3 regions of the Roseomonas gilardii genome follow, and region 2 is predicted to be linked to each of the others. Evidence: predicted binding sites of a transcription regulator. Region 2 holds the regulator's gene; each other region holds the start of a gene.
What was found. Region 2 encodes HrcA, which represses chaperone genes, less so after heat shock. Its sites were predicted from a motif close to GTTNGCACTCNCNNNNNGNGAGTGCNAAC; they were not measured.
Positions count from the first base shown of each region.

Region 1 (9,461 bases), 1.1 Mb from region 2:
ACGGCACGGGCATCCGGGCGGTGGCGGGGCCGGACCTCGTGGTGATGCGGGCCGGCGTGCCGGTGCGCGGCGAGGACATGCGCAGCGTCTCTCGCTTCGTGGTGAAGGCGGGGGAGAGCATTCCCTTCGTGCTCTCCTATGGCGCCTCGCATCTGCCCGCCCCGCCGCCCCAGGTCGCGGAGGAGCGGCTGGCCGAGACGGAGACCGGCTGGCGGCAATGGGCCAGCCGTTGCGCCGAGGCCGGTCCTTGGACGGAGGCGGTGCGCCGTTCCGTGGTGACGCTGAAGGCCCTCACCTACCGCCCCACGGGCGGCATCGTGGCGGCGCCCACCACCTCCCTGCCGGAGAAGCTGGGGGGGTCGCGGAACTGGGACTACCGCTTCTGCTGGCTGCGCGATTCGACCCTGACGCTGATGGCGCTGCTCCGCGCCGGCTATGTGGAGGATGCCGCAGCCCGTACATGATCTGGATCTGGTCCGTGCCGTGGCGGGGAGCCCGGACCAGATCCAGATCATGTACGGGCTGGCGGGCGAGCGCCGCCTGACCGAATGCGAGGCGGACTGGCTGCCGGGCTATGAGGATTCGCGGCCGGTGCGCCTGGGCAACGCGGCCTACCGGCAGTTGCAGCTCGATGTCTTCGGCGAGGTGGCGAGCACGCTCTACCTGGCGCAGCGGCACGGGATGCCCTTCGACCGGCAGGCCTGGTCGCTGCAGCGTGCGCTGACCGATCATCTGGCGAAGGTCTGGAAGCAGCCGGACGAGGGCATGTGGGAGGTCCGCAGCGGGCCGGAGCAGTTCACCTTTTCCAAGGTCGCGGCCTGGGCGGCGGTGGACCGGGCGGTGCGCAGCATCGAGCGCTTCGGCCTGCGCGGCCCGCTGAAGCGGTGGCAGGCGCTGCGGCAAAAGATCCACGAGGATGTTTGCCGGCGGGGCTTCGACACGGAACTGGGCAGCTTCACCCGCGCCTATGGTTCGGGGGACCTGGATGCGAACCTGTTGCTGCTGCCGGCGGTGGGATTCCTGCCCTATGACGACCCGCGCGTGCTCGGCACCATCGCGGCGGTGGAGAAGCGGCTGCTGCGGGATGGATTCCTGCTGCGCTACGCCACCCAGGAAACGCGGGACGGATTGCCCGGTGACGAAGGGGTCTTCCTCGCCTGCTCCTTCTGGCTGGCCAATGCCTATGACCGGACCGGGCGCCGGCGCGAGGCGCTGGAGCTGTTCGAGCGGCTGCTGGACCTGCGCAACGATGTCGGCCTGCTGTCGGAGGAGTACGACCCGAAGGCACGTCGCCTGATCGGCAACTTCCCCCAGGCCTTCTCCCACATCGCCCTGGTCAACACGGCCTATACGCTGAACGGGCAGCCCGATGGCGGCCGGGGCGCCGGCGATGGCGGCAAGGCGGGCCGCTCATCGCCGCTGGCGCCCGGTGCCAGGAGTAGTTCCGCGGACAGGTCGGAGCCGCCCGGGGGGATGCGACCCGCCCGGGCCCGCCGCAAGGCGGCTAGTGCAGAGTGAACTGGCCATCGACATAGCGGAACTCGGCGGGACGCCAGAGCGCCGCCGAGGCGACGCGCACCGAATGCAGCGGCCCCTCGATCTCCCGCTGCCAGAAGTCGATGAAGCGGTGCAGTTCCGGGAAGCCGGGGGCGTGGTCGAGTTTCTGCCAGACGAAGCTCTGCAGCACGGCGGGATGATCGGGCAGGCGATAGAGCAGCTCGGCGGTGGTGACGCGGGGTTCCGGGAAGCGCACGAGGTTCCCGATCTCTCGCAGGATCATGCGAAGCATCTCTCCTCAGGCCGCGGCTGATCGCGGCTGTCATCATCCTGCCATGGAAGGTGCTGGCGGGATCAAGAAAAAATCCGCTCTTATCAATCGATTAGCACTCATTCGCCGGAATTGCTGCCGAACACCTTGACGGCGGGTGGGGTGCGGCCCTAGATCGCTGGCACTCGGCGGGGGCGAGTGCTAACAGCGCCCGTATCCCGGCGGAGCTTATGAATCCGAGACCACGGTTTCCAAAGGCTTAGGAGCGTTCCTGATGAACTTCCGCCCTCTGCACGACCGCGTCCTCGTTCGCCGCGTCACGGCTGACGAGAAGAGCGCTGGCGGCATCATCATCCCCGACACCGCCAAGGAGAAGCCGCAGGAAGGCGAGATCGTCTCCGTCGGCACCGGCACGGTGAGCGACAAGGGTGAGGTCCGCCCTCTCGACGTCAAGGCCGGCGACCGCATCCTGTTCGGCAAGTGGTCGGGCACCGAGGTGAAGCTGAACGGTGAGGATCTCCTGATCATGAAGGAGTCCGACATCATGGGTGTGATCGGCTGACGCCGCACGCCTTCGTCGCTTCCCTTCCCCATTCAGATACAGAGGTAGAGCAAGATGGCTGCTAAAGACGTCAAGTTCGGCCAGAACGCCCGCGACCGCATGCTGCGCGGCGTCGACATTCTCGCCGATGCCGTGAAGGTCACGCTGGGCCCCAAGGGCCGCAACGTCGTGATCGACAAGTCCTTCGGCGCGCCCCGCATCACCAAGGACGGTGTGACGGTCGCCAAGGAAATCGAGCTGGCCGACAAGTTCGAGAACATGGGCGCGCAGATGGTGCGCGAGGTCGCTTCCAAGCAGAACGACCTGGCCGGTGACGGCACCACCACCGCGACCGTGCTGGCGCAGGCGATCGTCCGCGAGGGCGCGAAGTCCGTGGCCGCCGGCCTGAACCCGATGGACCTGAAGCGCGGCATCGACAAGGCCGTGGCGATCGTCGTCGAGGACCTGAAGTCCAACTCGCGCAAGATCACCACCTCTGCCGAGGTCGCCCAGGTCGGCACGCTGTCCGCCAACGGCGAGTCCGAGATCGGCGAGATGATCGCCCAGGCGATGGAGAAGGTCGGCAACGAGGGCGTGATCACGGTCGAGGAAGCCAAGGGCATCCAGACCGAGCTCGACGTCGTCGAGGGCATGCAGTTCGACCGTGGCTATGTCTCCCCGTATTTCATCACGAATGCGGAGAAGATGATCGCGGAGCTGGATAACCCCTACATCCTGATCCACGAGAAGAAGCTGTCCCAGCTGCAGCCGATGCTGCCGCTGCTGGAGGCCGTGGTGCAGTCCGGCCGTCCGCTGATCATCGTGGCCGAGGATGTCGAGGGCGAGGCCCTGGCCACCCTGGTCGTCAACAAGCTGCGCGGTGGCCTGAAGATCGCCGCCGTGAAGGCCCCGGGCTTCGGCGATCGCCGCAAGGCGATGCTCGAGGACATCGCGATCCTGACCGGCGGTCAGGTCGTGTCCGAGGATCTCGGCATCAAGCTCGAGAACGTGACGCTCGACATGCTCGGTAAGGCCAAGACGGTCCGCATCGAGAAGGAGAACACCACGATCGTCGACGGCGCCGGCTCCAAGGAGGACATCCAGGGCCGCGTGGAGCAGATCAAGGCGCAGATCGAGGAGACCACCTCGGACTACGACCGCGAGAAGCTGCAGGAGCGCCTGGCGAAGCTGGCGGGCGGCGTGGCCGTGATCCGCGTCGGTGGTTCCACCGAGGTCGAGGTGAAGGAGCGCAAGGACCGCGTCGATGACGCGCTGCATGCGACCCGCGCCGCGGTCGAGGAAGGCATCGTGCCGGGCGGCGGTGTTGCCCTGGCCCGTGCGACCGCCAAGCTGGCGAACGTGACGGTGGACAACGACGACCAGCGCGTGGGCGTCGAGATCGTGCGCCGCGCGATCCAGGTGCCGCTGCGTCAGATCGCCGAGAATGCCGGCCAGGACGGCGCGGTGGTCGCGGGCGACGTGCTGCGCAAGACCGACAGCTACGACTACGGCTATGACGCGCAGACCGGCGAGTACAAGCAGCTGATCGCCGCCGGCATCGTGGACCCGACCAAGGTCGTGCGCACCGCGCTGCAGGACGCCGCTTCCGTGGCCGCGCTGCTGATCACCACCGAGGCGATGATCGCCGAGAAGCCTGAGAAGAAGGCCCCCGCGGGCGGTCCTCCGGGCGGCATGGGTGACATGGACTTCTGATCCTTACCGGATCGGGGTTCGGGAAGGGGGCGGTCCGCAAGGGCCGCCCCTTTTCCTTTTGCGGGCAGGGAGGACCGACAGTGGAAAGGCTGACGGGGCGAGTGATCTGGTATCAACCGGCCAAGGGCTATGGCTTCATCCAGGCCGATGACGGCGGGCCGGATGTGATGGTGCATGCCACGGCGCTGCGGGCGGCCGCGCTGGATGAGCTGGAGAAGGGGCAACGCCTGTCCTTCGTTGTGGAGGACCGCGATGGCCGTCGGGGGGCAGTCGCGATCGGCCTGATGTTGGACCAGGCGGAACGCTAGCCTCGGTTCGCCGCTGCCCCATCGCGGCAGTGGTGTTCTTGACCGGTCTCTGGGGCTCTGGTTTCCTTGCTCCCGGGCTTGATCGGAGCCTCCGTGTCCGCGGAAAGGGCTGCGCCCACGCTCGCAGAAGGTGGCGTCACGTCTTTTTCACCCTTTCCTGCCTGGCTGGCGGACACAGGCTTGAGGAAGGGGCCTCCCTTGTCCGATCCATCGGTCTCCACGCCTGCGTCCGGCGGTCCGCGCCCCGCGATGCCATTCCGGCTGAACCTTGAACAGCAGCGAAAGCGCGCCAGGGAGCTGCTGCGGCAGTTGCGGGGCGGTGAGGCCGGGGCATGGCAACGTTTCCGCCTGCACCACCCAAGTGCCGTGGCGGATGGCGCCGCCGCGATGACGCGGCTGAGCGAGGCACAGCTTGTCATCGCGCGAGAACTCGGCTTGCCGAGCTGGCCCCGGCTGAAAGCACATATCGAGGCCATGGAGCGCAGTTGGGCGAGCATCCGGCGCGGCGGCGATGCGCCGGACCGCGACATGCCGACTCTACACTTCCGCTGCGGCAGCGATATCGGACCGGCACTGTGGGAGGCCGGCTTCGCCGGAGACTTCCTGGAATACTCCGATCCCTTCTGCCAGGGGCCGGTCCTGCCCGGACCGGACTGGCTGGAGCAGCGGGCGGAGTTCCTGGCGCGCTCCTACGGTGCAGGCACCGGCATGAACCGGAATGATATCACAACAAAATTGCGACAGGCGGAGGAGGCGTTGGCTGATGCGCCGGTACGCTACCAGCGGATCGTGCTCTGGTTCGAACACGACACCTACGACCAGTTGATCCTGGCGCGCTGCCTCGCGCATTTCGCCGGAGCGGCGCCGGCATGCCTGGAACTGGTTTCCCCTGCCCGTTACCCGGGCGCGGCGCGCTTCATCGGGTTGGGCCAGTTGCCACCGGAGGCGCTACGTCTGTTGTGGGAGAAGCGCGTCTCCGTTCCCGAGGAGGCCCTGCATTCGGGACGGATGGTTTGGGACGCCTTGCGTCAGCCGGCGCCGGGGAGGCTGGCCGATCTGGGCAGGGCGGGGACTGCGGGCATTCCGCAACTCGGCCGGGCGGTGCTGCGGCACTGCCGGGAACTGCCCTGGGTCGAGGATGGGCTGAGCTTGACGGAGAGGCTGATCCTGCAACTTCTGGCGGAGGAACCGCAGTCGGTAGGCCAGGTGTTCGAGCGGCTGATGCTGGAGCGGGAACCACTGCCCTGGATGACGGACCTAATGATCCACGACACGGTGGAGCGAATGCGCCGCGTGAGGCAACCGGTCTTCCTCGGCAGTTTCCGCGATGGCAAGGAAGGATGGCCCCAGGAGCAACTTGCCATCACGCCATTGGGGCGCGCCGTGCTGGCCAGGGGCGTGGACTGGATGTCGCTGGCGCCCCCGGCCCGGTGGGTCGGTGGTGTGCCGATCGGGGGGGCCGAAGCCGTCTGGCGGTGGGATGACTGCTCGTCTTCCGTCAGGCTCATGGAAGACCGGCTCTCCGGGACTGCGTGAGCTGCCTCAGGCGGAAGGGGCTTCCTCCCAGACCCTGAGGGCGGCGGCCCGGTTCAGGATGCTGCGGGCGCGTTCCGCCTGATCCACGTTGGCGGGCTTCACCACGACGATGGCTTCGGCATGCTCGGTGGTGGCGGTGCCTTCCGTGCCGCTGGCCTGGGAGGCCAGCTCGCTGAGTCCGCCCGCCCCTGCCCCGGCTGCGATGGCCGCGCCGACCGCCGGGGCGGCGGCGCCCCCGGTGGCCACGACCACGCCCGCCGCCGCCAGACCGGCCGCGGCGGCGGCCATGCTGTTGCGCATGGTGCGGAGGTTGCGGTGCTCGTCCTCGCGCAGCGGCTCGTCGCCGCTGTCCTCGGGCATGGTCTCGCTCTGTGGAGCGGGCGATGGGGCCTCAGCCGGCGTCGGCGGCGGCGCGGGATCGGCATGGCGCACGGAGATCTGGGCACGGGGGATGGCCTCGCCCTCCAGATAGGAGAGGGCTGCCTCGACCGCCTCCTTGTCGCGGAAGCTGGCCAGGATCGTGGGCTGGGCCGGCGTGGCGGATGACTCGCTCATGGTTCTGCTCTCCCGCGCTTGGACGGAAGGCAAACGTCCTTTGCCAGGCAACCGTTGCGGGGAACCGGCATTCCGGCGCCCCGCCTATGGGTATCCGCGGGGCGGGGGGGGTCAGATGACCTGGTAGCGGGCCTTGGCGGCGCGCTCGATGGCGCCGGCCACGAGGCGGTCGATGTCCAGGCCGATGCGGAAGTCCTGCAGGAAGCGCAACTCGTCCTGGGTGGCGTCGCCATCGGCGGCGACGATCTCGCAGGCGAGGAGATAGGCGGTCTCGCGCAGGCGCTGCGGCAGGGCGTCGCGGATCAGCGCGACCACCTCGTCCAGCCCATCCGTGTCACCGAGCAGGTTCAGCACGATCTCGGTGACGGTCTCGATGCCGCTGACGTGGAAGTCGCTGAAGACCGGCAGTTCCTTGACCAGGCGCGACATGGTGGCGAGTTCGGCGTCGGTCATGTGGCCGTCGCAGGCGCTCATCACCACCATGGCGCCGACCAGGGCCTCCTGGGCCGAGAGACGGACGGGGGTTGCCTGGAATGAACTCATGTCGAGGGGCATGTCCGTTGAGGCTCCTATAGCCGGATCGTCTCGCAGCCTGAGGCACGTCCCGTCAATGCCAGCCGCATCAAGGGGTCGCGAGCCATGCGGAAAGCCGTGGCCGGCACCTCTTCCGGGCCTCATCCTACCAGGAATTCGCGGGTCCGGCGGGTGGCTTCGGCCAGGCCGACGCGGTGGGTCACGACGCCGTCCGGCAGGCCCGCGAGGAGGCGCGAGGGCGCCCGCGAGTCGAGCAGCACGAAGACGCCCCGGTCATCGGCGCGGCGGACGAGGCGGCCAAAGGCCTGGCGCAAGCGGTGGCGGGCGACGGCATCGTCCCATTCCTTCGGCCGGCCGCCGGACAGGTGCAGGCGGCGCTCTCGGTGCAGGATGGTGGGGCGCGGCCAGGGCACGCGGTCGAAGACCAGAAGGCGCAGGGAGCGTCCGGGGACGTCCACACCGTCGCGCAGGGCGTCGGTGCCGAGCAGGCAGGAATCCTCCTCGGCGCGGAAGACATCGACCAGGGTGGAGTTATCCATCGCGTCCACATGCTGGGCGTAAAGCGGGATGCCCGCCTTTTCCAGCCCGGGCGCGATGCGGTCATAGGTGTTGCGCAGGCGGCGGATGGCGGTGAAGAGGCCCAGCGCGCCGCCGCCCGAGGCGCGGAACAGGGCCTCCATCGCGGCGGCCTGCTGGCCGGTGTCGCGGCCGATATCGGTCACCACCAGCGACAGAGTCTGGGCACAGTAGTCGAAGGTGGAGGGCACGGCGGCCCGCACAGCCGGCAGGGGCAGGTGCGAGGCGCCGGTGCGGGCTTCGGCGGCCTCCCAGGCGGCCTCGGGGTCGGGCTGGCCATCACCGGCCAGCACCACGTCGCGCAGCGTCGCGGAGGTGATCAGCAGCCCGTGCGCCGGGGCGGCGACCGCCAGGGCGAAGGGCTCGGTGGGGTCGAGGTGGTGGCGGTGCATGGCCGCATCGACCTCTCGCCCCTCCCGCCGGGTGATGGCGAGCCAGTCCACATGCACCGGCCGGGCGCCGGGCTCGGGCGCCGGGATGGAGAGGCGGCGGAGCATGCCGCCCCAGGCAACCAGCGGCACCACGGCGCGGCGGTCGAGGTTGCGGCGGGCGGTGTCGAGGCGGATGCGGTCGCCCACCTCCAGCTCCGCCTCCGGGTCTTCCAGCAGCGCGGTCAGGCGCTCGTGCAGCCCGCGCAGCGGGGCGAGGAGGCGTTCGAGGCCGGCCAGGAGTTCCGCCCCGGCCTCGGGCAGGCCGGGATTGAGCGGGTGCAGGTCGCATTCGGCGTCATAGAGCGGGTCGGCCTCGGCAGTGCGGGCCAGGACCTGCCGGCGGACCTCGGCCATGAAGCGTTCCCCGGCGTTGCGCGGCGCACCGTCATGCAGGCGGTTGGGCCAGCCGGGGGCGGGCAGCACCGTGCCGGCCTCCAGTGCGGCATCGACCAGGGGCGAGAGGGCGGGATGGTCGGAAAGCACCTCCTCCAGCCGCCGGCGCAGGCCGCGGGCGCGGCCCCTGCCCCCTTCGGCGCCCAGGAGCCAGCGGCGCAGCTCGGACATCTCGGCGCCGGAGATCTCGGCGGAGAAGGCGGCATCGGCGGCGTCGAAGACATGGTGGCCCTCGTCGAAGACATAGCGCACGGCGGGACCGTCCTCGCCGCCGCCCAGCGCGGCCTGGACCATGACCAAAGCGTGGTTGGCCACCACCAGCTTCGCCCCGGCGGCGCGGCGGATGGAGTGCTCCACGAAGCAGCGGCGCCAGTGCGGACAGCCGGAATGGATGCATTCGCCGCGTCGGTCGGTGAGGTTGGCCACGGCGCCGAAGGGGAAGAGCTCGGCGATCCAGCCAGGGAAGTCGCCGCCCTGCATGTCGCCGTCCCGCGTCGCCAGCGCCCAGCGCGAGACCAGGGCGATGGCCAGGAGGCGGGAAGGCATCAGGCCCGCCGTGGCTTCCTCCAGGTTCAGCAGGCAGAGATAGTTCTCGCGCCCCTTGCGGATCACGACCTGGCGCTTGCGCTCCTCCGGGTCGGGGTAGAGGCGGGCGAGTTCCCCGTCGATCTGGCGCTGCAGGTTGCGGGTGTAGGTGGAGATCCAGACCGGGGCGCCGTTGCGCTCCGCCCAGAGCGAGGCCGGGGCGATATAGCCCAGCGTCTTGCCCGTGCCGGTGCCGGCCTCGGCCAGAACGACATGCGGGGCGCCGGGCATCTCCCGCGCCGCGAAGGCCAGGGCGGCGGCCGAGGCGAAATCCGCCTGGGCGGGGCGCTGCTCGGCATCCGGGCCGAGGATCTCGGCGAGGCGGGTGCGGGCCTCGGCGGCGGAGACAGGCAGCGAGCCGGGGGGCGTGGGCGGGGCGCTGTCCTCCCAGTCCGGCAGGCGGCGCCAGACCTTCAGCGGGTCGGAGGAGGGGCGCGCATCCTCCTTGCCCAGCGCCGCCATCACGGAATCGGCCCAGGGCCAGTCCATCCCCTCCCGCAGCCGGGCGGCGAGGATGGCGG
Region 1 is NZ_CP015583.1:2,496,650-2,506,110, forward strand. It holds gene RGI145_RS25975 (glycoside hydrolase family 15 protein) at 1-464, shown strand, start outside; gene RGI145_RS25980 (glycoside hydrolase family 15 protein) at 445-1,518, shown strand; gene RGI145_RS11435 (usg protein) at 1,505-1,780, opposite strand; gene groES (co-chaperone GroES) at 2,043-2,330, shown strand; gene groL (chaperonin GroEL) at 2,385-4,022, shown strand; gene RGI145_RS11450 (cold-shock protein) at 4,103-4,330, shown strand; gene RGI145_RS11455 (DUF1835 domain-containing protein) at 4,424-5,866, shown strand; gene RGI145_RS11460 (hypothetical protein) at 5,873-6,421, opposite strand; gene RGI145_RS11465 (tellurite resistance TerB family protein) at 6,533-6,976, opposite strand; gene RGI145_RS11470 (ATP-dependent DNA helicase) at 7,096-9,461, opposite strand, start outside.
Region 1: groES (co-chaperone GroES) is a predicted target of HrcA. The motif match lies at 1,946-1,974, and genes of this name have one in related genera.

Region 2 (9,461 bases):
GGGCAAGGAGGATGGGGTGCGGGGGCGTCAGGCGAGCAGCATGATGATGACCATGCCCCAGATGGTCAGCAGCGTGTTCCCGACGGCATAGGTGACGGTGTAGCCGAGGGCCGGGATCTGGCTCTTCGCGCGGTCGGTGATCATGCCGAGCGCGGCGGTGGTGGTGCGCGCCCCGGCGCAGCAGCCGAGGACCAGCGCGTCGTCGAAGCGGAAGACGTACTTGCCGATATAGAGCGCCAGGATCAGCGGCACCGAGGTGGCGAAGATGCCCCAGAGGAAGAGGCTGATCCCCAGCTCCCGCACGCCGGCGACGAAGCCGGGGCCGGCGCTGATGCCCACCACGGCGATGAAGACGTTCAGCCCGACCGAGTTCATGAACCAGACCGTGGCGGGCGGAATGCGGCCGAAGGTCGGATGGATCGAGCGGAGCCAGCCGAAGAACAGGCCGGAAATCAGCGCCCCCCCGGCGGTGGAAAGGGTGAGCGGCACGGCGCCGACGCGCCAGACCAGCGCGCCGGCCAGGGTGCCGAGGACGATGGCGGCGCCGATGAAGGCGACATCCGTGGCGTTGCCGCGCTGGTCGGCATGGCCGAGGGCCTGGGCCGAGGCCGCGATCTCCTGGGTGCGGCCGACCAGCGTCAGGACGTCGCCGCGATGGATCCGCGTGGCGGGGAGGATCGGGATCTCGGTGCCGGTGGCACCGCGGCGGATGCGGCGCAGGAAGACGCCATGCGCCGGGGGCTCGTGGCTGAGTTCCGCCAGGGTCTTGTTGTCCACCGCCTTCCGCGTGACGAGGACGTCCACGCCCTCCATCGGGATGCTCAGCAGTTCCGGATCGTCCACCTCCGTGGCCCGGTGGCCGAGGAGATCGACCAGCACGCCGCGCGGCCCGGACACGGCGACGACGTCGCCCGCCTGCAGCACCGTGCCCCCCTTGGCCTCCAGGATCTTCCCGTCACGGCGCAGGCGTTCCACGAAGAGGCGGGCCTGGGGATAGCTGGCCTCGGCCTCGGCGGCGGTCCTTCCGACCACCGGCATGCCCGGCTCCAGGCGATAGGCGCGCAGCACGAAGTGGTGCCAGGCGCTGCCCTCTCCGCCAGGCTCCGGCCTGCCGCCCATGCGGGCCTCATAGGCCTTGCAGGCGGCCTCCAGGTCGAAGCCCAGCAGCTTCGGTCCCAGCAGCGCCAGGATCAGGGCGGAGCCGATGGTGCCGTAGATATAGGTGACGGCATAGGCGACCGGCATGGCATCCAGCAGCGGCCTGGTCTGTTCCGGCGGCAGGCCCAGCCGGTTCACCGCGTCCGTGGCGAGGCCGAGCGAAGCGGAGATGGTCTGCGAACCGGCGAAGAGCCCCGCGGCGAAACCCAGGTCGTAACCGGCGATGCGGGCGGCGAGCCAGGCGGCGCCGAGGCAGAGCAGGCAGACCACGGCCGAGAAGACCGCCTGCGGCACGCCATCCTTGGCGATGCCACGGACGAATTGCGGCCCGACGCCATAGCCGATGGCGAAAAGGAACAGCAGGAAGAAGATGGACTTCACATTGGCCGAGACGGTGATGCCGAGCTGGCCGATCAGGATCGCGGCGAGCAGCGTCGCGGTGACGGCGCCGAGGCCGATGCCCCGGATGCTGAACGCCCCGACATAGTAGCCGATCGCCAGGGAAAGGAAGACGGCGATCTCCGGATAGGTCCGGAGCGTTTCGACGAACCATGTCCACATCGGCTCAGGGCTCCTGGCCTGGATCTGGTCTCGGGACAGGGCCATCCCCGGGGATGATCCTTGCCGGCCACGGGAAGGGCCGGTGCCCGGATGGGCACCGGAAAGGAGAGCACCGCACGCCACGCCGTCTCCCGCCGGCGGCACAAGCCGGGCGGCGGGCTCGGGAGCTCGTTCCGCGACCTGGCTGGGCGGATCATGAGGGCATCGCGACGCCCGCCAACTCACCTCCCGGTGTCCGGGCCGTGTGGCGGGTCCCTGCCCCGGCGGGCCGGCCTCCGCGCGGTCCTGGCGACGCCGGTATTTCCGGTTGGAAAGCAACGTATTGACGCCACGAGCCCAGCAGCGCGCAATCGTTCCGGCAACAGGTCAAATCCCAGCGAGCCCGGACGAACCCGCCGCGCTTCAATCAGGTGGAGGCAGCGATTGACCCGGCGGGGGGGCAAACCTACCTTCCCTGACGTGCTGGAACACTTCTTGCTGCCTGCTGGGACATGTCCACCGCGAGCCGGGCGTACCGGGACCTGGAAGGCATGATCTCAAGCAATCTCGAAAAGGCGCTGGATGGCCGCGGGGCCGCGGTCCTGCGCCAGATCGTGGAACTCTACGTGGAAACCGGGGAGCCGGTGGGCTCGCGCACCCTGTCGCGCCGCCTGCCGCATGCCCTCTCCCCGGCCACCATCCGCAACGTGATGGCGGATCTGGAAGAGGCCGGCCTGCTCTTCGCCCCGCATACCAGCGCCGGGCGGCTGCCCACCGAACGGGGCCTGCGCCTCTTCGTGGACGGCCTTCTGGAATTCGGCCAACTGACCGAGCAGGAGCGTGAGGCCATCACCGCGCGCTGTGCCGCCTCCGGACGCTCGCTGCACGACACGCTGGGCGAGGCGGGGCGGATGCTGTCCGGCTTGGCCGGGGCGGCGGGTCTGGTCGTCGCGCCCAAGACCAACAGCCCGGTGCGGCATATCGAGTTCGTGGCGCTGGGCCCCGGCCGGGCGCTGGTGATCCTGGTGAGCGAGAACGGGCAGGTGGAGAACCGGGTGATCGAGGTGCCGGCCGGCCTGCCGACCGGCTCGCTCACCCAGGCGACCAACTACCTGAACCACCGGCTGAACGGCCGCACGCTGGACGAAACGCGCGAAGAGGTGAACCGCGAGATCACGGCGAACCGCAGCGCGCTCGACGAGCTGACGGCGCAGGTGGTCGAATCCGGCCTCGGCATCTGGTCCGGCGGCGGCGGCGGCTCCCTGATCCTGCGCGGGCAGTCACGGCTGCTGGAGAACCTGGACCAGACGCAGAAGATCGGGGAAATCCAGGCACTGTTCGACCAGTTGGAGGCGCAGGAAACCATGCTGCGCCTGCTGGAGCTGGTGCAGCGCGGCGAGGGCGTGCAGATCTTCATCGGCGCGGAAAGCGGGCTCTTCGATGCCTCCGGTGTCTCGATGATCGTGGCGCCCTTCCGCAACTCCCAGGAGCGCATCGTCGGCGCGGTCGGCGTGGTCGGACCAACGCGGATCAACTACCGCCGGATCATCCCGGTGGTGGACTACACCGCCGGCGTGATCGGGCGCCTGCTGGGCTGAAGGGATCCGGCCCGGCCCTCTGCCCCGAGTGCCTGCGTCCAGCCCCGGGGGCAAGGCTCCGCCTCGCCCCCGGCCCCCACTCCGCCGGGGACCGAAGCCGGTCCCCGGACCCCGGGCTTGAGTTGGCGCCTGTGATGACCGTCAGGCTGCGGCCCGATCCCTGGGAACAGGTGGATCAGCGGGGCCCCCGAAGAAGAAAATCACCATTTCCGCGCTGGCGGCACCGGCAGTCGCCGGAGAGCATGGCTCTCCGACGCGATCCAGCCGCAACAAACACCAACGAACGGGGTCCAGGGCCCGCAGGGTCCTGGCGGATAGGGGGTCCGGGGCGAAAGGCAGCGCCTTTCCCCCGGGAAGCGCAACGCCCGAAGTGACGCGCCGCCGATCCTACATCGTCCAGCCGCCGTCGATGACGTGGATCTGGCCGGTGGTGTAGGTGGCGGTGGCCAGATAGAGGGCGAGGTCGGCGATCTCCTCGGGCTGGCCGATCCGGCCGATCGGCTGACGGGCGATGAAGGCGGCGCGGGCCCCCTCGTAGTCGCCCCCGGCGGCGAGGCGCTGCTGCAGCGAGGGGCTTTCCACCGTGCCGGGGCAGATGGCGTTGCAGCGGATGCCACGCGTCACATAGTCGGCGGCGATGGACTTGGTGAGGCCGACCACGGCGGCCTTGCTGGTCTGGTAGGCGAAGCGGTTGGGCACGCCCTTCACGCTGGAGGCCACCGAGGACATGTTGATGATGCAGCCGTCGCCGCGCTCCAGCATGCCCGGCAGCACGGCACGGCTGGTGCGGACCAGGGCCTTCACGTTCAGGTCCAGGGCGAAGTCGAGATCCGCGTCCGGCATCTCCAGGATCGTGCCGCCATGCACGACGCCGGCGCAATTGAACAGCACGTCCACGCGGCCGATCTCGGCCATGGCCTGACGCACGGCGGCATCGTCGAGCACGTTCAGCACGCGGCGCTCGATGCCGGGGCCTTCCAGCTCCTCCAGCCTCGCCGCGTTGACATCGGTGGCGACGACCTTCGCGCCCGCGCGGGCGAAGAGTTCCGCCGTGGCGCGGCCGATGCCCTGCGCCGCGCCGGTGATCACGGCAATCCTGCCGTCCAGACTGAGGGTCATGTGTCGTCTCCCGCTCGGGTGCTTCGGAGCCCGCCCGCCTTTCGGCGGCGTGGGGCGGGCTCCCGTCTCTTTCATGGCATGGCCCTCGCGGGGGTCATGCCGGGGCGAAGGGCGGCCGCGCTCAGTCCGCCGGATGCATGTGCAGTGCGGGCATCGGATCGTCCGCCCGCGCCCGCTCCGCCATGCCCTGGCCGAACCGTCGGTACCAGAGGCCGGTGATGATCGGCACCACCAGGGAGGTGACGATGATGCAGATCGCCACCAGCACCGTGGCGGTCTGGGCCACCGGCATGAACTGCGGGGCGACGGCGGCGATGGCCAGCGGGTTGGCCGCGGCGGCGCCGGCGGTGGAGGAGGCGGCGATGCCGGCGGTGCCCGTGCCGCCGCCGATGATCCGGTCGGCCAGGATCAGCGGGATGCCGGTCAGCACGATGACCGCCAGGGCGAGCACCACGCCGAGGCCCGCCAGCGGCGAGAGCAGCGTGTTCAGGTCGATCGTGTTGCCCAGCGAGAAGGCGAAGAAGGGGATCATCAACTGGCCGCCGGGCGCGAAGAAGGCGCGCAGCTTGGGGTCGAGATTGCCGAGGGCGAAGCCGACCAGGAAGGGCAGCACGGCGCCGACGAAGATCTGCGGCTCGAAATGCGCGGCGCCCGAGGCGCCGAGGATGATCATGCTCATCAGCGGGCCGGATTCGATGGAGGTGAGGACGAAGGCGCCGGCTTCCTCCTTCGTGCCGTAGCTCTGCATGAGCGAGGCGTAGAGGCCGCCATTCGTCATATCCATGGCGCAGACGATGGCCAGGATGGAGAGGCCGGCGAAGAAGCCCGTCTGGATACCCTCGGCCGGGATGAACATCGAGGCGACGAGGGTGATGATCCAGGCGGCGACCAGCTTGGTGAGCACCAGAGTGCCGGACTTGCGCAGCACCGTGCCGGTGGCGGAGAGCTTGATCGAGGCGCCCATGCAGAAGAACCACACGGCCAGGATCGGGATCACGCCCGTCATGATGCCCTGGGTGAAGCCCTTGAAGTAGAGCGGGGCACCGGGGGCGAAGGTCTTGCACAGCGCGCCGAGCAGCAGCGGCATCAACATCAGACCGCCGGGGATCCGGTCGATCGTATCCTTGATTCTCATGGACGTACCCTCACGCTTCCTGATTGCGGGGCGAGGGTTCCCGGCCCATGGGCCTCGCCCTCCGCCCGTGGCCCCGCCCTTCTCTGGACCGGTGGCCGGGGTTGTATGGGTGACAGGAGCCGGGGCGCCGTGCGGGTGCTCCCGGGAAGTCCGGACCGGCCAAGCCGGCCCGGGAAAGGCGGTTCAGCCGGCGGAGACGCGCTGGCGCTGCACGCCGAGGCCCTGGATCTCCACCTGCATCGTATCGCCGTCGCGCAGGTAGCGGGGCGGCTTCATGCCCATGCCGACGCCGGGCGGGGTGCCGGTGGTGATGACGTCGCCGGGCAGCAGCGCCATGAAGCGCGAGATGTAGGAGACCAGGAAAGGCACCTGGAAAACCATGGTGCGGGTGGAGCCGTCCTGCACCGTCTCACCGTTCACGGAGAGGGTCATGCGCAGGTCCTGGGGATCGGCGATCTCGTCCTTCGTCACCAGCCAGGGGCCGAGCGGGCCGAAGGTCGGGCAGCCCTTGCCCTTGGTCCACTGCCCACCGCGCTCAAGCTGGTATTCGCGCTCCGACACGTCGTTGCAGACGCAGTAGCCGGCGACGTAGTCCAGCGCCTCGGCCTCGGAGACATAGGAGGCGCGCTCACCGATCACCACGGCGAGTTCCACCTCCCAGTCGGACTTGGTGGAGCCGGGCGGCAGCAGCACGGTGTCGTCCGGGCCGACGATGCAGGAGGGGGCCTTGTTGAAGAGGACGGGCTCGCTGGGCACCGCCATGCCGCTCTCGGCCGCGTGGTCCGCGTAGTTCAGCCCGACGGCGATGAAGTTGCCCGTGCCGGCGACGCAGGCGCCGAGGCGCGCCCCCTCGGGGGCCAGGGGCAGGTCCGCCACGCGGACGTCACGCAGGCGGGCGAGGCCGTCACGCGACAGGACCGGGCCGGCGATGTCGGGCACCACCGAGGACAGGTCGCGGATACGGCCATCGGCATCGACGAGACCGGGCTTCTCGGCGCCGGGTGAACCGAAACGAACGAGCTTCAAGACGCTGTCTCCCTAGGCATGCGGCCCCTGGCCAGGCCTGTCGGCCGCTTCTTCACGAGTCTGGAACCTTGGTGCAGGCTTCCCGCCGATCTTGCGAAATGTCAATATGGTTCGAAAGAACCACCGATTTTCGAAAATAACGGGGTGCCGTCGGAGTGCAGCAGGCAAAGGAACGGGTGGAGACGCGCACGCTGGCAGGCGATGCCTATGCCACCATCCTGGACGCGATCCGCCGCGGATCGCTGCCACCGGGGCAGCGGCTGCGCTTCGCCGATCTCCAGGCGCTCTGCGGCACCAGCGTGTCCCCGGTGCGGGAGGCGCTGGTCCGGCTGACGGCGGAGGGCTTCACCCTGGCCGACAACCACCGGGGCTTCTGGGTGGCACCGGTTTCCGCCGCCGAGATGATGGATATCGTGCGCAACCGGCAACTGCTGGAAGGCGAGGCCCTCCGTCTGTCGATCCTGCACGGGGACGCGGAATGGGAAAGCCGCGTGCTGGCGGCGCACCACCTGATGGCGCGCCTGCCGCGCGAACGCGACGACATCCCCTCGGCGATGCGGGACGACTGGGAGCAGAAGCACGCCGCCTTCCACGCCAGTCTTCTCTCGGCCTGCGGATCGCCGATCCTGACTGGCCTGTGCGGGGCCCTGCTGGCGCGGGCGGAACGCTACCGCCGCATGTCGGTCAGCATCCCGGGCGTGAGGCGCGATGTCGTGCGCGAGCACCGGGACATCCTCGACGCCACGCTCGCACGGCAGCCGGAGGAGGCGGTGCAGGCGCTGCGGGAGCACTACCAGCGGACGGCGGATGCGGTCCGCCTGTTCTTCGACCGGCGGCAGGAGCCGGGATAAGGCCCCCCGGCTCCGCCCGCCTCACTCGTACCAGGTGCGCCCGTCGCGCTCGATCAGGGCGATGGCGGCGGTGGGGCCCCAGCTTCCGGCGGCATAGGGGCGCGGGGTCTCGGGCTTGTTCTCCCAGCTTTCCAGCAGGGGCTCGACCCAGTTCCAGGCGGCCTCGACCTCGTCGCGGCGCATGAAGAGCGTGGCATTGCCACGCACCACATCCATCAGCAGCCGCTCATAGGCATCCGGGTAGCGGCTGTTGAAGGCCTTCTCGAAGGAGATGTCGAGGCCGGTGGGACGCAGGTGCAGGCCGCCCGGCCCGGGCTCCTTGGTCATCATCTCCAGCCGCATCCCTTCCTCCGGCTGCAGGCGGATCAGCAGGCGGTTGGGCTCCAGCTGGCCGGCATCGGCGGGGAAGATGGTGAAGGGCGGGCTGCGGAACTGGATGACGATCTCCGAGACCTTCTGCGGCAGGCGCTTGCCCGTGCGGAGGTAGAAGGGGACATTGGCCCAGCGCCAGGTGTTCACATGGGCCTTCATGGCGATGAAGGTCTCGGTGGTGCTGGCGCCGTCGCCGAGATCGGCGAGGTAGCCCGCGACGGGCTGGCCGTTCACCGCGCCCGCCGTGTACTGGCCCCGCACGATCGTGCCGGCGAAATCCGACGGCACCAGCGGGCGCAGCGCGCGCAGCACCTTCAGTTTCTCGTCGCGCACCGCGTCGGCGTCGAGCGAGACGGGGCTTTCCATGGCGAGCAGGCAAAGCAGTTGCAGGATGTGGTTCTGCAGCATGTCGCGCATGGCGCCGGACTTGTCGTAATAGCCGCCGCGCCCCTCCACGCCGACGGTCTCGCCGACGGTGATCTGGACATGGTCGATCATGTCCGCGTTCCAGAGCCGTTCGAAGATGGTGTTGGCGAAGCGCAGCGCCAGGAGGTTCTGCACCGTCTCCTTGCCGAGATAGTGGTCGATGCGGAAAAGCTGCGCCTCCGGCACCACGGCACCGACCGCGTCGTTGATCGCCCTGGCCGAGGCGAGGTCGCGGCCGATCGGCTTCTCCAGCACCACGCGCGACTTCGGCGTCAGGCCGCCATGGGACTCGATGTTGCGGCAGATCGGGCCGTAGAGATCGGGCGAGGTGGCGAGGTAGTAGGGGCGCACGACATCGGGGCGTTCGTCCAGCCGCCCTATCAGCTCCGGCCAGCCATCCTCGCCGGCGCCGTCCACGCGGTTGTAGACGACGAGGCGCAGGAAATCCTGCACCGTGGCGGCGTCGAAATCCGCCTTCACGAACTGCCGCAGACCCTCCTCGGCGCGGGCGCGGTAGCCATCGTCGGAGAGTTCGGTGCGCGCGGCGGCGACGATGCGGCAAGTGTCGTCGAACTGCCGGTCGCGGAAGCGGTGGTAGAGCGAGGGCAGCAGCTTGCGCATCGTCAGGTCGCCGGTGGCGCCGAAGACGACATAGTCGAACTGCGGGACGGGAACGATCTTGGCCATCACGGTCTCTCGGGGCTCTTTCCTGGCGGTGACGGTCAGAAGACGCTGGCTCCGCTCTCGGCGGAGCCGACGCTGGCACGGAAGGCGGTGAACAGCTCGCGCCCCACGCCGCTGTGATAGTGCGAGAGATCGGCCTCGGCATGGCCGCGGGCGGCCCATTCCTCCGGCGCCACCTTCACCTCCAGCCGCCCGGCCACGGCATCGACGCGGACGATGTCGCCATCGCGGATCTTGCCGATATCGCCGCCCTCGGCGGCCTCGGGCGTGACATGGATCGCGGCGGGCACCTTGCCGGAAGCACCGGAAAGGCGCCCGTCGGTGACCAGGGCGACACGGTGCCCACGGTCCTGCAACACGCCGAGCGGCGGCATCAGCTTGTGCAGCTCCGGCATCCCGTTGGCCTTGGGGCCCTGGAAGCGCACCACGGCCACGACATCGCCGTTCAGCTCCCCCTTCCTGAAGGCCGTCTGCAATTCGGACTGGTCGTGGAAGACGCGGGCGGGAGCCTCGATGACATGGCGCTCCTCGGCCACGGCGGAGGTCTTGATC
Region 2 is NZ_CP015583.1:3,583,433-3,592,893, forward strand. It holds gene aspT (aspartate-alanine antiporter) at 28-1,719, opposite strand; gene hrcA (heat-inducible transcriptional repressor HrcA) at 2,250-3,296, shown strand; gene RGI145_RS16335 (SDR family oxidoreductase) at 3,684-4,415, opposite strand; gene kdgT (2-keto-3-deoxygluconate transporter) at 4,537-5,550, opposite strand; gene RGI145_RS16345 (fumarylacetoacetate hydrolase family protein) at 5,734-6,576, opposite strand; gene RGI145_RS16350 (GntR family transcriptional regulator) at 6,753-7,427, shown strand; gene zwf (glucose-6-phosphate dehydrogenase) at 7,449-8,912, opposite strand; gene edd (phosphogluconate dehydratase) at 8,948-9,461, opposite strand, start outside.

Region 3 (9,461 bases), 1.9 Mb from region 2:
GGTGGCGGAGCGGCTGGCGCGGCGCCTGGGCCGGCCAGGGGAAGACCTGTCCGGCCTGCGGGTGCTGGATGTCGGCTGCGGTGCCGGGCTGGCCAGCGAGGCACTGGCGCGGCGGGGCGCCAGCGTCACCGGCATCGACGCGGCCGGCGCCGCGCTGGAGGCCGCGCGGGTCCATGCCGCCCGGTCCGGCCTGGAGATCGACTACCGTGCCGCCCGTCCCGAGGAGCTGACCGGCGAATGGGATGCGGTGGTCTCGCTGGAGGTCATCGAGCATGTGGCGCCGGAGGAGCGCCCGGCCTTTCTCGGCGCCCTGGCGCGGCTGACCCGGCCCGGCGGCGCCGTCTTCCTGTCCACGCTGAACCGCACGCCGCGCGCCTTCCTGATGGCGAAGCTGGGGGCGGAGTATGTGCTCCGGCTGCTGCCGCGCGGCACCCATGACTGGAAGCTCTTCATGACGCCGGCCGAGCTGGGGACCGGGCTGCGCGAGGCCGGACTGCGGGTGGAGGACATCGCGGGGATGAGCTTCGATCCGCTCAGCCGACGCTGGAAGGCCACGCGGGATGTCGGGGTGAACTATATCCTGATGGCAGGCAGAGATTAACATGCAACCTTGGGTTGTTTCCGAAGGGAAACGTGCACGACAATGCCGTGCCGCGCCTTTCGGAGTCGTCCGCCCTGCTTCCTGCCTCAATCCGGCGTGCTGCCCTGTTCCCGGCGGCCACGCTCGTTCTCGCCTTGGTCGGCCTCGCCGCCTGCGGAGGCATCTCCCGTAAGCCGGGCGAACCGCCGCCCCCGCTGCCCGAGGGCTACCGCCGCTCCGCTGCCTTCCACATGCTCCTCGATTACGAGAAGGACGGCACCGGGCCGGCGGAGATCGAGTCCACGCCCTGGCGCGCTAGTTCGCTGCTCGGGGGAGAGCGGACCTATCTGCTGGCGCGCTATCCGGTCCGCCGCAGGGACTGGCTTGGCCGCGATGCGGAGGGCATGCGCTGCTTCAGCATCGTCACGTCCTGGCGGCCCGGCGAGCCGGAGATCCGCTACGAGATCGGCCACCAGAGGCGCGACCCGCCATCCTGCATGGAGACGGTGGCACTGGAGCCCTTCACCGAACTGAACGGAGATGCGCCGCCGGTCGGAGGACTGCAAAGCACGGGGGCAGCAGCCCTGCATCCTCCACAGCACCTTTCCCGGAAGCGAGGCGGAACTTCTCCGCAAGATCGAGCAGTGGAACACCCCGGCCTTGCCGCGCAGCAACCCGTTTCGCTGACCGGGCCGTCAGGCCCGGCGGCGCTCCTGCCTCAGCGCCCGAAGCCGGTCAGGAAGCGTTCCAGCAGCCCGCCGATCACCTCCACGGCATAGCCGCCTTCCTGCACGATGGCGGTGGGCAGGAGCAGGCCGCCGATGGCCTCGCCGGCCCGGGCGAAACCGTCCTCGGTGACCGAGAGGGCGTTCAGCGGCTCGTCCTTCGAGGCATCGAAGCCCAGGCTGACCACCAGCGCCTCCGCGCCGAAGTCCCGGATGGCGCCCAGGCCGGTGCCGATCGCCTCCAGCCATTCCGGATCGCCGCTGCCCAGGGCCAGCGGCAGGTTCAGGTTGAACCCGGCGCCCATCCCCCCGCCACGCTCGTCGGCATGGCCGACATACCAGGGGTAGTAGCGGTCCGGATCGCCATGGACCGACACGAAGAGCACGTCGTCGCGCTCCCAGAAGATGCCCTGGGTGCCGTTGCCGTGGTGGCTGTCGATGTCGAGCACGGCGACCTTGCCCGCGCCCCGGGCACGCAGCCGCTCCGCCGCCAGGGCCGCGTTGTTCAGGTAGCAGTGCCCGCCGGCCCGGGCGGCATAGGCGTGGTGCCCGGGCGGCCGCGCCAGCGCATAGGCGGAACCGCCGCCCGCCACCACCTCGGCCGCGGCCAGGGCACCGGCCGCCGCCAGCGCGGAAGCCTCCCAGGTTCCCGGCCCGATCGGGCAGGAGGTGTCGGCGGTGTACCAGCCGGTCTTGCCGATGATCGTGGCGGAACGCCGCGCGCCCTGGGCCAGCATCTCGGGCGAGGGGTGCATGTTGGGCACCACCTCCTCCCCATGGCCCGGCATGGCCTCCCATTCCGTCAGGGCGGTCCGCAGGAAGTCCAGGTAGTCCGGGGCATGGACCGTGCCGAGGGCCGCGGCGTCCGCCTCCGCCGGGGCGGCGATCTCCAGCCCCATGCGCCGGCAGGCCGCGAGCAGCGCCTCCGCCCGGGCCGGAACCTCGAAATGCGGCCGCAACCGCCCCCGCTGCAGGAAGAAGCGCGGCGCATGCGCCAGTTGCCGGTCGTCCCAGAAGACCTTCATGCCGGTTCCCATCCGTGTCCGCCCGGCAGCTTCCCGCCCCCGGCGATTCCCGGCAAGGCCGCCCGCCGCGTTCCGGGGCACGGCCCCCAGCGGTGGGCGCTCAGCGGCCCGGCGGCCCGTCCAGCACCCCACGCACCCGCGCCGCCAGCTCGGCGAAGGTGAAGGGCTTGCCGATCACCTCCACGCCCGCATCCAGCCGGCCGTGATGCGTCAGGGCGTCGCGGGCATAGCCGCTGGTGAAGAGCACCTTCATCCCCGGCCGCAGCAGCCGCGCCCGCGCCGCCAGCTCCGCCCCGTTCATGCCGTTGGGCAGCACCACGTCGGAAAACAGCAGGTCCGGCACCAGCGAGGGCGAATCCTCCAGCAGCCGCAGCGTGCCCGGCCCGTCCTCCGCCTCGATCACCTGATAGCCGAGCTCCGACAGCACCTCCACCGAGTAGCTGCGGACATCGGCGTCGTCCTCCACCACCAGGATGCTTTCCTGCCGGGCGCGGGCGGCCGGCGCGGGCTCCGCCTCCGGTGGTGCCTCCTCCTCGGCGGAAACCAGGCGCGGCAGGTAGATCCGCACCGTGGTGCCCAGTCCGGGCTCCGAATAGATCCGCACATGGCCACCGGACTGGCGCACGAAGCCATAGGTCATGGACAGGCCCAGCCCCGTCCCCTGCCCCACCGGCTTGGTGGTGAAGAAGGGCTCGAAGACCCGGCCGATCACCTCCTGGTCCATGCCCGTGCCGGTATCGGTCACGCTGACCACCACATACTGGCCCGGCCCCATCTCCTCGCCACGCAGGGTGATGGCTTCCGTAAGGGTCAGGTTCTCCGTCTCGATCGCCAGCCTGCCGCCGCCGGGCATGGCATCGCGCGCATTCACCGCGAGGTTCAGCAGCGCATTCTCCAACTGCCCCGGATCAGCCTCGACCCGCCACAGATCCGGCGCCAGGGCGGTGCGGATGGAGATGGTCTCGCCCAGGGTACGGGCCAGCAGGTCTGACATCCCCTCCACCAGCCCGTTCACCTGCAAGGCGCGCGGTGCCAGGGGCTGGCGGCGGGAGAAGGCCAGGAGGCGCTGCGTCAGCACCGCCGCGCGGCGGGCACCGCTCGCGGCATTCTCGGCCGAGCGCCGCAACCGGCCCGCCTCGGCCGGCAGGCTGCGCTGCAGGATGTCCAGATTGCCCAGCACCACCTGCAACAGGTTGTTGAAATCATGCGCTACGCCGCCGGTGAGCTGGCCGATCGCCTCCATCTTCTGCGACTGGCGGAGCTGCGCCTCCGTGCGGCGGAGGATATCGTCCTGCCGCCGCTCCACCGTCACGTCGCGGCCCACCGCATGCAGGAACTCGCCATCCGGCACGACGTTCCAGGAGATCCGGCGGTAGGAGCCGTCCCGGTGCCGGATGCGGTTCTCGAAATGCTCGACCCCCTGGCCATCCGCTAGGCGCGCGAGCTGGACGCGGGTCAGGGCCAAGTCCTGCGGATGCACGAAGCCCAGGATGCCGGTCCCGGAGGGCGGTTCGGCGGGCCAGCCCAGGACGCGTTCCCAGGCCGGGTTCACCGCCTCCGCCGTCAGGTCCCCCTGGCGGATCACCACCATGATGTCCTGGGAGTACTGCCAGATGCGGTGCAGGTCCCGGCTGCTCTGCTCGACCCTGGCCTCCAGCTTCTCGCGGGAGCGGAGCAGCGCCTCCTCCTCGCGCTTCCGCGCCGTGGTGTCGCTCACCACGCCGACGAAGCGGACGCAGCGTCCCTCCTCGAAGAAACTCTGTCCGGTCAGCGACAGCCAGCGCTCCCGGCGGTCCAGCAGCCCGACGATCCGGAACTCCGTAGTCAGCCGCCCGCTGCCGGCGGGCGAGAAAGAGTCCTCCATCTCCTTGCGGACCCGCGCGCGCATGCGCGGGTGCAGGGCGGCCAGGAAGCTGTCCTCATAGGTCAGGGACCGCGCGTCATCCGGTGGTAGGCCGAACATGACGCAGCAGGCGACATTCCAGTGCAGCACGCCACTGGCGACGTCGAGGTCCCAGGTGCCGAGGCCGCTCGCCTCCACCGCGAGGCGCGCGCCCGCCTCGCTGACGCGCAACGCCCGCTCGACCCGCATGACGTCGCGGGCCACGGTCACGTCGTGTAGCGTGGCCAGGAAATAGCGGACCTGGCCCTGCGCGTCCCGCAGCGGGCCGATGCGGACCTCGTTGCGGAAGGGCGTCCCGTCCCGCCGGTAGTTCAGCAGCTCGACGGTGATGTCGCGCGCGCCCTCCAGAGCGTCCCGGAGGGCGGCCACCGTGGCGCGGTCCGTGGCGGGGCCCTGGAGGAAGCGGCAGTTCCGGCCCAGCACTTCCCAGCCGGCATAGCCCGTCATCTGAAGGAAGGCGGCATTGGCGAAGACGATCGGGTTGTCCGCGCGCGCCGGATCGGTCAGCACCATGGGCGCCGGGCTGTAGCCGGCGACGACGAGGAAAGGCAGGCCAGGGTCGGAAAAATCGCTGGCCAGGGCGGATCCGGTGTCGCGCTCCCAGCGCTCCAGCCTTTCCATCAGCCGGCACGCCGGATCGCGTCACCGTGGCAGGGCGTCCTGACGTAGCCCCCGCCACGGCAAAGGACATCACCCATCCGACCGGGGCACCCAGGGGATGCGGGCGATCTCGATGCCCTCGTCGCGCAGTGCCTCGGCCTCGGCATCCGTGGCCTCGCCATAGATGCCCCGGCGCTCGCTCTCGCCCGCCTGCATCCGCCGCGCCTCCTCGCTGAATTCGCTGCCCACATAGTCGCAGTTGCGCTCGACCTCGGCGCGGATGCGCTGCAGTAGCGCCATGACCTGGGCGGGCATCGGCCCCGCTGCCACGGGCTGGGTCGCGGGGCCCGGTGCGGCGGGCACGGGCGGCGAGGGAGCCGCCGCATCGGGAAGGGCCGGACCGGCCACAGGGCCGGCCTCCGGCCGCGGCTTCGCGATCGCGGGCGCCATCAGCGCGCGCTGGACCTGTGTCCCGCCGCAGACCGGACATTCCACGAGGCCAGCCCTGGCGAGTTTCTCGAAACCGGCACTGTCCTTGAACCAGCCATCGAACTCGTGGCCGCCTTCGCAACGCAGCTGGTAGTGGATCATCCCTGTCCTGTTCTCGGCTCCGTCAGCGCCACGCCACCCCATGGGGGCCGGGACGCCAGCATTCCGGTCCCGCAAGCCATACACCCGTCCAGCCCCCTATTTGGCACTGGGGCCTCCCGGGTGCCAGTACGGCCATGCCCACCCGCCGGAACCCCCGGCGGACGCCACGCCGGGCGCGGGGGTCAGGCCGCCAGCAGGCCGTCCAGCTTGCCCGCGCGGTCCAGCGCGAAGAGATCGTCGCAGCCGCCGATCGCCTCTCCGTCGATGAAGATCTGCGGTACCGTGGTGCGGCCGCCGGACCGGCGGACCGCTTCCTCGCGCGCCGGGGACCCATGCGGCGCATCAGATTCCTCGAAAACGACGCCCTTGCGCGTCAGCAGCGTCTTCGCGCGCGCGCAATAGGGACAGAAGGGGGTGGTGAAGATCTCGACCTTGGCCATGTCCCTTCAATTCGTTCCGCCAAGCCTCCGGGTCAAGCCGTCACCCGGCCCCATCCGCGGCACCAGGCGAGTCCCGGGGCAGCACGCGGGCCGCCGCCAGCACATCGACCTCCCGTGCCCCGGCCTCCAGCAGGGCGCGGGCGCAGGCGGCGGCGGTCGCGCCGCTGGTGAGCACGTCGTCCACCAGCAGCACGCGCTGCCCGGCGATGGCGCGGCGCCCCCTGGGCGTCACCAGGAAGGCGCCTTCCACCTCCATCACCCGTCCGGCCGCGCCAAGACCACCCAGGGAGGCCGTGCCGCGGGTCCGGCGCAGCCCGTCGGGCAGCCAGGGCCTCGCGGCATGCCGCCCCAGATGACGCGCCAGCAGGGCCGATTGGTTGTATCGGCGCCGCAGCAGGCGCCGCCAGTGCAGCGGCACCGGAACCAGGATTCCGGCCTCCGCCAGCAGCTCCTGACCCGCCAGCGCCATGGCGCGCGCGATCGGGCGCGCCAGATCGGGACGGTCGCCATGCTTGAAGGGCAGGATCAGGCGCTTCGGCACCTCCCCATAGACGAAAGCGGCGCGCGCCCGGGCGAAGGGGAAAGGCCGTTCCGCGCAGGGTGCGCAGAAGAGGCGCCCCCCGACCGGCACGCCCTGCTCCACATGCAGGAAAGGCACGCCGCAGCCGTCGCAGAGCGGATCGCCGATCCGTTGCAGATCCCGGAAGCAGGAGGGGCAGAAGGCGCCGTGGCGCATCACCGGCTCCCGGCAGGTGAGGCAACCGGGCGGCAGCAGCGCATCCAGCAGCCCCTCCCCCACCCGGCCTGCGAGACGGCCCCAGCTTCGCCAGGGGCCGGGCGCCGCTTCCATCCCGCTCAACGTCCACCCCGCCCGGCGCCATCGCGCCATCCGCCCCTCATGCCCCTCGCCCCCGCTCCAGCCACCGCCCCTTCCCGGACACCCACCCGTTCTACCCCCTGGCTCCCGCCGGTCCGGCGCCGGCAGCCGGCACTACCCCCTGGCGCCGCGGCCCGCTTCGCGCCATCTGCCGCTGCATGTCCGCGCCGCATCAGGTCTTCGACCGCCACCTCCACCGCCTCCGCCGCGACCGCTCCGCCGGAAGCCTGAGTCGGGTGGCCCCCATCCTGGAAGAAGCCGCCGACCGGCTGCTGGACCGTCTGGACGACTTCACGCTGCGCTTCGACCGCGCCCTCGACCTCGGCGGACGGGGCGTGGTGGCGCCGCGGCTGCACGCCCGCGGCGTCGGACAGGTGGTGTCCATGGACATGTCCGTGGCCCTGGCGCGGCAGGCTGGCGGCCTGCCGGTCGCCGGGGACGAGGAATGGCTGCCCTTCGCCGAGAACAGCTTCGACCTGGTGGTGGCCAGCCTGTCGCTGCACTGGGTGAACGACCTTCCCGGTGCCCTGGTACAGATCCGGCGCACGCTGCGCCCGGACGGACTCTTCCTGGCCAGCGTCCCGGCGCTGGGCACCCTGCAGAACCTGCGCGAGTCCCTGGCCGCCGAGGAGGAGGCGCTGCGTGGCGGCGTCTCGCCGCGTGTCTCGCCCTTCCCGGAGGTCTCGGACGGCGCGGCCCTGTTGCAGCGGGCGGGGTTCGCCTTGCCGGTGGCGGATGCGGAGACCCTTCGCCTCGCCTATCGCTCGCCGCTCGCCCTGCTGCGCGACCTGCGTGCGGCCGGGGAAACCAACGCGGTCCTGGCCCGGGACTCGCGCCCGGTGCCGCGCGCACTGTTCCCGGCGGCACTGGCCCGGTTGGCGGGGGGGGCAGCACCGGATGAGCCGGTGCCCGTCACCCTGCGCCTCCTGACGCTGACCGGCTGGGCGCCGGCTCCGACCCAGCAGCAGCCCGCCCAGCCTGGCAGCGCCACGGTCCGACTGGCGGAGGCGCTGGGCACCGAGGAACGGAGCCTGGGCGAAGCCCCGCCCGGCCCCCGGGGGCGCTGACCCCGGCGCCATCCGGCTCAGTCGAAGCGGTAGCGCGCGAAGAGCATGGCGCGCACCTCGTTCCAGTCCGCCGCGCGGTCGTAGCGGAGCAGCCCGCCGACCTTGAACTGCGGCGTGATGGCGTATTCCGCATCCGCCCGCACGCCGCCAACCAGGCTGGTCTGCGTCTGGCCGCTGTAATAGGCGCTCTGCGTGGAATCCGCCGCCGCCCGCGACTCGGCCTGGGCCTGCAGGGCCGGGTCGTTGGGGAAGAGCGGAGAGCGATCCTCCTTGAAATGCGCGAGGCCGATCTGGCCGCCGAGATGGTAGGAGAGGTTCCCCATCCGGGCGCGGTAGTCGATCGGGATATTCGCCGCGACATAGTTCTGCGGGCTGAAATAGCCGCCTTGGCCCAGGGTGAAGAAGCGGAGGTTCTTGTCGTAGGAGAGATAGACGAGGTCGAGCCCGCTGGTCAGTTCCTCGTCCGGCCGCCGGAAGAAGGCATAGCTCATGCCCGCCCCGGCCTCGATCCGGTTGTTGTCCGCGACCCCCTTGCCCTCGACCTGCGAGTAGCCGCCGCCGGCATAGAAATTCGCCCGGCCCGCGCTCCATTCGAACTGGCCGCGCCCGGTGTTGCGCACCACGCCGCCCCAGACCCGGCTGGTGACCGGGTCGCGCTGCCCGGCCCAGGCGAGCAGGCTGTCGGTCATGGCCCGGCGCTCGCCGGTCAGGCGCAGGCGCAGGTTGCCGTTCAGCGAAGGGGCGAGCTCCAGCCCGCCCACCATGTTCTGCACGCGGTAGCCGATCGGCGTGGAGCCGACATCGAGCGACAGGCTTTCGCCCCGCGTGTAGGCGAGGCCGAGGGCGACGCCGGAGGCCGTGGTGTCCTTCGGCACCAGCCGGGCCGCCGTGGCGGCGGAGACGCTCTCGCTGGCCCCCGGCAGCACCAGCGGATTGGTGCCGAAGCGGCGCAGGTTGCCCGTGCTCTGGTCCATCGAGCCGGAATCGATGCTGTAGAGCTGGGCGCGGGCGGCGATCCGCCCGCCGATCCCCGGCATCGCGGCCGAGGCCTCGGCCCCGCCGGAATATTCCTGTAGCCGGTCGAGGCCGCCGCTGCCGGAGCGGAAGCGCCCGGCGAAGTTCGGCCCGATGCGCGGCGCGGATTCCTCCCGAACCTCGGCGAGCTGGCGCTGGATGTCGCCGAGCAGGGGGTCGCTGGCCGCGGCCGGTGCGGCCGTGGCCAGGATGGCCGGCTCCCCGCCCGCCAGAGCCACCTGTTGGAAGGGATTCGCCGTACCCCGGCCCCGCATCGTGGCCGGCTGCGCCGCCAGGACCGGAACCGCCGCCTGGGTGCCGCTGAGCTGGGCCCGCCGGAGCTCCTCGGCCCGTTGCAGCGCCGCCTGCGCGCGCCGGGTGTCGCCGGAGGCCCGGGCGAGCTGCGCCTCCACCACCGCGACCCGGGGGTCGTTGGGCGTCAGCGTGCGTCCCTCGGCGAGCAGCTCCTCGGCCCGGCGCGTCTGTCCCCGCGCGATGGCGGCGCTGGCGGCCGCCAGCCGGGCGTCGGCGTTGCGCGGATCACGCCGCAGCACCGCCTCGGCGACTTCCTGCGCCCGCGCGGGGTCCTGCGCCCCCTGGTAGAGCCGCGCCAAGGCGAGGTTCACGTCCGGGTCCTGC
Region 3 is NZ_CP015583.1:1,662,705-1,672,165, reverse strand. It holds gene ubiG (bifunctional 2-polyprenyl-6-hydroxyphenol methylase/3-demethylubiquinol 3-O-methyltransferase UbiG) at 1-601, shown strand, start outside; gene RGI145_RS24970 (hypothetical protein) at 634-1,359, shown strand; gene RGI145_RS07535 (histone deacetylase family protein) at 1,299-2,330, opposite strand; gene RGI145_RS07530 (PAS domain S-box protein) at 2,431-4,854, opposite strand; gene RGI145_RS07525 (DUF1178 family protein) at 4,924-5,424, opposite strand; gene grxC (glutaredoxin 3) at 5,607-5,864, opposite strand; gene RGI145_RS07515 (ComF family protein) at 5,905-6,753, opposite strand; gene RGI145_RS07510 (methyltransferase domain-containing protein) at 6,900-7,808, shown strand; gene RGI145_RS07505 (cellulose biosynthesis protein BcsC) at 7,826-9,461, opposite strand, start outside.
Region 3: RGI145_RS07525 (DUF1178 family protein) is a predicted target of HrcA. The motif match lies at 5,524-5,552, and genes of this name have one in related genera.